Regions from separate parts of the Paenibacillus sp. LC231 genome, predicted to be linked through region 1. Evidence: a T-box and tRNA genes for the amino acid it is inferred to sense, from the RefSeq annotation. Region 1 holds a T-box; the other holds one or more tRNA genes.
The links. A T-box is a leader RNA that pairs with one kind of tRNA and senses whether it is charged. The one in region 1 lies ahead of AK95_RS29270 (arginine--tRNA ligase), so its partner is inferred to be a tRNA-Arg.
Positions count from the first base shown of each region.

Region 2: it has a tRNA-Arg gene. The T-box ahead of AK95_RS29270 (arginine--tRNA ligase) is inferred to sense a tRNA for this amino acid. The anticodon was not compared.

Region 1 is NZ_JFOM01000054.1:60,280-63,695, forward strand. It holds gene AK95_RS29255 (acetyltransferase) at 1-298, opposite strand, end outside; gene AK95_RS29260 (EamA family transporter) at 406-834, shown strand; gene AK95_RS29265 (class I SAM-dependent methyltransferase) at 979-1,758, shown strand; T-box leader at 1,802-2,026, shown strand; gene AK95_RS29270 (arginine--tRNA ligase) at 2,090-3,416, shown strand, end outside.
Region 2 is NZ_JFOM01000012.1:64,644-68,059, forward strand. It holds gene AK95_RS08280 (PdaC/SigV domain-containing protein) at 1-156, shown strand, start outside; gene clpP (ATP-dependent Clp endopeptidase proteolytic subunit ClpP) at 702-1,298, opposite strand; tRNA gene AK95_RS08290 (tRNA-Arg) at 1,461-1,535, opposite strand; gene AK95_RS08295 (sugar-binding transcriptional regulator) at 1,796-2,839, shown strand; gene gap (type I glyceraldehyde-3-phosphate dehydrogenase) at 2,940-3,416, shown strand, end outside.

The DNA.
Region 1 (3,416 bases):
GCTTCGTTCCCGTGCCTAAGCCGTGATGGAGGGGATCCACAAACAGCATTTCGATTTTGGCCCCTTCCAGCCCCATAAATCCAATCGGTTCCTGTTCGGTATTCAAGCAGACCCAGATCTCTACGGCTCTCAGCGCTCCATTTTGCATCATCTCATAATAAAACCGGATATCTTCCTCCGTCAGGAAATCATGCGTTTGGGATACGGCACGAAGCCATATTTCCACCAGCCGATCATGATACTCTTCTGTATAAGGCGCTATATGTAACACCACTTCATCCAGTCCCTTCCAAATCATTCGATCTCATCGATATTCATGATAACGTGTAAATTGCTCTATACTATTATAGTGGAATTCGGTACATTAATCAGAGACTTTATCTTTGTCAGGAAGGAGAGAACAACATGCCGTTATGGCTTATATATGCATTGCTGTCGGCGGTCACGGCGGCTCTTGTCGCCATTTTCGGAAAAATAGGCCTGCAAAACATCGATGCCAATTCGGCAACGGCGATCCGCTCTGTCATTATGGCCCTGTTTCTGCTGGGAGTCGTGGGGGTTCAGGGCAAATTCTCGGAACTCGGTGACATTCTGGTTCAGAAGAAAGCCTTAAGCTTCATTGTGCTCAGCGGCATTGCTGGGGCATTGTCCTGGCTGTTTTATTTTCTTGCGCTAAAATACGGCAAAGTATCGCAGGTAGGACCTATCGATAAATTGAGCGTTGTCATCGCGGTCATTCTGGCTTTTGTGTTTCTTGGAGAAAAGATATCCTGGATTAACGCAGCCGGCGTTGCACTCATTGCCGTTGGCGCTCTTCTGGTTGCCGTTAAATAAGGTTCTACATAAAACCGCTGCTCAGCGGCTTTTTGTTCGTTCATTTATTGTTAAAACCTATCAATATTATCACATTTATATATTTCTAATTATAAGATAAACATGTCACAATGAGGATAATTCATGGGTGAGGGAGTTGTTGTTATGTCAGAGCAAGTATGGAAAGCGCACGATTATGATCGGCAGTTATCGTTTGTCTCGGCTTATGGAAAAAGCGTAGTAGAGCTTCTTGCACCCCAACCCGGAGAACGGATTCTTGATCTCGGCTGTGGAACCGGTGATTTGGCAAATGAAATATCTGCTTCGGGTGCACATGTAACCGGCATGGATGATTCGGCCGAGATGATTGAGCGCGCCAAAAGCAAATACCCCGGGCTTACGTTTCTGACCGGAGACGGCGAGAACTTCGACACCGAATCGCCGTATGATGCCGTCTTCTCCAATGCCGCCCTGCATTGGATGAGGGATGCTTGTGGTGTGGTACGCTCCGTCTATGGCGCACTCAAGCCCGGTGGCCGATTCGTAGCGGAGTTTGGAGGCAAGGGGAATATCGACGGAATTTACCAAGCTTTGAAAACGGTATTCGCCGACCATTATGGAATGGATGCCGACACCCGAAATCCGTGGTATTTTCCCAGCTTGGGCCAATATACGACCTTGCTTGAATCCCATGGGTTCCGGGTGCATATCGCCCATCACTTCGACCGTCCCACGAAGCTGCCTGAGGGCAAGGATGGCGTGAAGTATTGGCTGCTGCATTTTGGAGATCGTTTCTTTGCTGGATTCTCGGCTGAAGAGAAGGACGAAGCCATTGCCCGTATCAGCCAAGCTGCCCGGGCGACGCTCTGGCGTGAGGATGCATTTTATGCAGATTACAAGCGCCTGCGAGTCTTTGCAGAGAAGGTTTCAGAATTTCAGGGTTGATTTTCTAAATAGAATGGTTAATAATATGAAAAACTTGAACATGTGATTTTCGTTGATTGGGAGAGTAACTGCACTTGACTTTAGTCCAAGCGAGCCGGGAGGGTGGAAACCGGTACAAAGTCGGCAGTGAAACGGACCCAGGAGATGGTCTTCCGAAATGAAATATTGTAGGAAGCCCCGGCTTACACCGTTATCGTATCAAGGTGGTTAAACCCTCTGTGGTTTAACAACAAGAGTGGTACCGCGAGCACAAGTCCTCGTCTCTTTAGGAGATGAGGGCTTTTTTGATTTTTCTGACGTGTTTTGTTTATTTTTCAAAGGGGGATTTAACGTGTTAAGTCATTTGATTACTTCGAGCCTTCAACAAGCTGTAAACCAAGTGTGTGAAGATATGGGCGTCCAACTGCCCGATTCTACTCCAATCCGGATTGAGCAGCCTGCCAGCATGGAGCATGGGGACTATGCCACCAACATTGCGATGCAGCTTGCGAAGCTGCTTCGTAAAGCTCCGCTGCATATTGCCGTGCTGATTCAAGCCGAGCTTGAGCAGGATCCGACCTATAAACAGCTTGTCTATGCCACGGAGATTGTTGCCCCAGGTTTTATGAATCTGCGTATCGATTGGGAATATTGGGCTGGACATTGTTTTGAATTGCCTCCGGCAACGAACGAGAAGATTGTCATTGAGCATACTTCCATCAATCCGAACAAATCCGCCCATATCGGCCATCTAAGAAACTCCTGTATCGGCGATACGCTGGTCAGGCTGATGAGGAAGCTTGGTTACGAGGTGGAGGTTCATAATTATATCGACGACCTTGGCAATCAACTGGCAGATACGGTGGTCGGGATGCTCCACACGCCGCTGTCAAAGGAACATGCCCGGTTCGGCGATTACTGCTGGGACGTGTATTCAAGTACCAATAAGGCCTACGAAAGGGAGCCCGGGCTGGTCCAGCATCGGACCGAGGTTCTGCACGCATTGGAAGAGGGTAACCAGAATCTGTCCTGGATCGGACTGCTCGTTGCCGAGAGAATTGTCAAAGAGCATCTTGAAGAAATGAAGCAGTTCGGCATTGACTATGATCTGCTTGTGTGGGAGAGCAGCATTGTCAGAGAGGGGTTCTGGGCATCCGCTTTCGAGCTGTTGAAGAACACGCCGCTCTTCCATCAGGAAACCGAGGGCAAACTTGCAGGCTGCTGGGTGCTCAAGCAAACAGGAACGGAAGCCGTTGACGATCCGGAGTCAGACCACAGCATGGATAAAGTGCTCGTGCGCTCCAATGGCATCCTGACTTACACCGCCAAAGACATCGCCTATCACCTGTGGAAATACGGTGTGCTCTCCAACGATTTTGTATATAAAAAATTCACAAAGGAGGTTTGGACGACGAGCACTCATGGCGAGCAGCTCTCTTTTGGCAAAGCAGACATGGTCATCAACGTCATTGATTACAGGCAGCAGTACCCGCAGGCGATGGTGAAGCAGGCGCTGGAAAGCCTGGGATTCCATAAAGAGGCCGACAAGCTCCGTCATGTCAGCTACGGCGTCGTTTCGTTAAGCCCTTCTGCCGCTTCGGATCTCGGCATCGATACTTCCGACGGGAAAGCATCCTACGCGATGTCCGGACGTCAGGGGATCGGAATTAAAATCACCG
Region 2 (3,416 bases), on a different contig from region 1:
GAAGGAGGCTACCTCGGCGGATTTGAAGGCGTGCCTGCCGATGCTGATTTTTATGTGAAGGATAATGCTGCGGTGCTGTACTTCCAGCTTTATGAGTACACCGCGTATGCCTATGGATTTCCGGAGTTTGAGTTGAAGCTGAAAGAGTGGAAGTAAGAGCATACGGTAGCGGTTTGTGTAAACCGCAATCATTTATTTTCATACTATAGCTTGTTAGAAACATGATGTTGTCCTAATGTAACACTGTACTGGAACGAGTTACGAAAATCCCTTGATCATTTGAGTGTGGAGCGTGTATTCTCCTTACCTGCGATCAGGGGGTTTTTCGTTTACCTAGAGGTTCGCCTCCGTGCATTATTAGGCCTTACGCAATCCGGTTGCCCGTGCAAAGGAACCCTGCCCGGGCTTTCCTCTATTCCCCTCCCCACAAGTTAGAGGCAGGCCTTTTAGGAGGGGGATGGTCTTGAGCTAGTCTTTAAGTTTTTATAGGTAAGGTCGTACCAAAGTGAGAGTATCCTTGGAGGAGCAACGCGTTCGCCTTTGAAATCGGGAAACCTCCCTATCCATTCATTCAAGTTTCCCGATTTCAACAGCGACCGGAGGGGATACTCTCACTATTCAGTACTCGAAGTTTTCAATGATCCAGAGGATAAGAAAGGGCAGGCACCGGATAACGGCGCCTGCCCTTTACTTCATTTCTTTTATAAGCCTTGCGGTGGTGTATTCTCTAATACTTGATCAATCAGACCGTATTCTTTGGCTTCGTCAGCCGTCATGAAGTAGTCGCGATCGGTATCCTTCTCAATGCGCTCCAGCGGTTGGCCAGTGCGATCGGACAGGATGCGGTTCAGCTTGTCGCGCATTTTGAGGATGCGGCGAGCACGGATCTCAATATCCGTGGCTTGACCTTGTGCGCCGCCGAGCGGCTGGTGAATCATAATCTCGCTGTTAGGCAGACCGTAACGTTTGCCTTTAGCGCCTGCGTTGAGCAGGAATGCGCCCATGGAAGCAGCCATGCCGACACAGATCGTCGAAACGTCCGGCTTAATGAACTGCATCGTATCGAATATCGCCATACCTGCGGTAATGGAACCGCCAGGGCTGTTGATGTAAAGATGAATATCCTTCTCAGGATCCTCAGCCGACAAGAACAGCATTTGGGCAATGATGGAATTGGCGACCACGTCATTTACGTCGGAGCCGAGGAAGATAATGCGGTCTTTCAGCAATCTGGAATAGATGTCGTACGCCCGCTCACCGCGGTTGCTTTGTTCAACGACCATAGGTATAAAACTCACGTGGAAAACCTCCTCTTAAGTACCTCATATAAATACTGTTACCGTATTACCCACATGATAAACAATTTAAATCAAAAAGTCAAAGATAGTCAAACTATTGGGTAAAAAAAAGAGCCGTCATGGGCGCTTTAGGGTAATCAGTATAGAGAATAAAAGTTATAATGGCGCGCCCGCGAGGAATCGAACCTCGATCTCAGGCTCCGGAGGCCTACGTCATATCCATTGGACCACGGGCGCAAAAAAAATTAGCAACGAAGTTGATTATACCGCATCTATTTAAAAAATACAATAGCAGACAAAACTTTGTTCCTATTATATAGACGAGCCAGTACTTGGCCATAATGTATAAGAATGCCCGGGGCAGAGAAATATACTTTCGGACACTTGCAACCGGCATAATTATTGGTTAGAATAAAGGTGGGACTTAAAAAGTTCAACTGGGACATTTTACGACCAGCTAGAGAAGAGCCGAGACGAAGTTTGCAGGAGTGGAATGCATGCGTAACCTATTAGAAATACAAGAGCAGCTTCTGCCGGATCTGATGGACACTCTTAAACGAAGGTATACCATCCTTCATCAGATCAAGTTGTCCGGAATTGTTGGCCGAAGAACATTGGCTTCATCACTCTCGATGACCGAGCGTGTTCTCAGAGCAGAGACTGATCTTCTGAAAGCGCAAGGGCTGATCGAGATTGAAACGCTTGGCATGCGCATCAGCAGCTCAGGGATATGCTTGCTGGAGGAGCTGGAGCCGGTCATGAATGAGTTATTCGGACTGGTTGAACTGGAAGAGAAGATTCGTCAGGCTTACGGGCTTCGTAAAGTGGTCATTATTCCCGGTGACAGCGAGTCATCTCCGGAAGTCAAACGTGAGCTTGGCCGGGCCGGAGCAAGAACGCTGCTAAGTTTTGTCCAAGATGGAGATACGATTGCCGTAACCGGCGGCTCCACGCTCGCCGAAGTGGCCGAACAGATGTCCTCTTTGCCAGGCGGCGAACCGCTGACAAGCACTTGGTTTGTGCCAGCGCGGGGCGGTCTTGGGGAGAGCGTGGAGATTCAAGCGAACACCATTGCTTCCAAGATGGCAAAGCGCGTTGGAGCTGAGTACCGATTGCTTCACGTACCGGATCTGCTAAGCGAGGATGCCTATCAGTCTCTGGTGCAGGATCAGCATATCCAGGAGATCGTGGATGTGATCAGGCGCTGCCGAGTCATTATTCACGGCATCGGAGATGCCATGGAGATGGCAAGAAGACGCAAGCTGGATGAAAACTCTATTCAGAACTTGCAGGCAGATGGCGCGATTGCGGAATCCTTCGGCTACTACTTCAGTGAAGATGGTGAAGTTGTCCACAAAATGCTTACTCTCGGGCTGCGGCTTGAGGATATTATGCGGACAGAGACGATCATCGGCATTGCTGGGGGTCAAGGCAAGGGTAAGGCGATTCACGCGGTGTTGAAATTCGGACATGAGGATATTCTCGTTACCGATGAAGCCGCGGCACTGGAAGTCGAGAAGGAGATTGACGCCGGGATTTGAACCCACGGGCGTGCACACTGATTTTTCCTTATTGTTGTCTTGATTGGCTTAACGGCCAATCTTGAATATATAAATTTTACAAATATGGAGGGAACTACTCATGGTTAAAGTAGGTATTAACGGTTTTGGACGTATTGGACGTAACGTGTTCCGCGCTGCGCTGAACAACAGCGAAGTTGAAATCGTGGCAATCAACGATTTGACGGACGTAAGCACGCTGGCACACCTTTTGAAATATGACACAACTCACGGAAGACTTAATGCAACGGTTGAAGCTAAAGAAGGCGCACTCGTTGTAAACGGCCGTGAAGTGAAAGTATTCGCTGAGCGTAACCCTGAAGCATTGCCTTGGGCTGAGCACGGCGTTGAAATCGTTGTAGAATCCACTGGTATTTTCACAGCGAAAGACAAAGCTTCCGCTCACTTGAAAGGCGGCGCTAAGAAAGTTATCATCTCCGCTCCAGCAACTGACGAAGATATCACCATCGTTATGGGCGTTAACGAAGACAAATACGATGCAGCTAACCATACTGTAATCTCCAACGCTTCTTGTACAACAAACTGCTTGGCTCCTTTC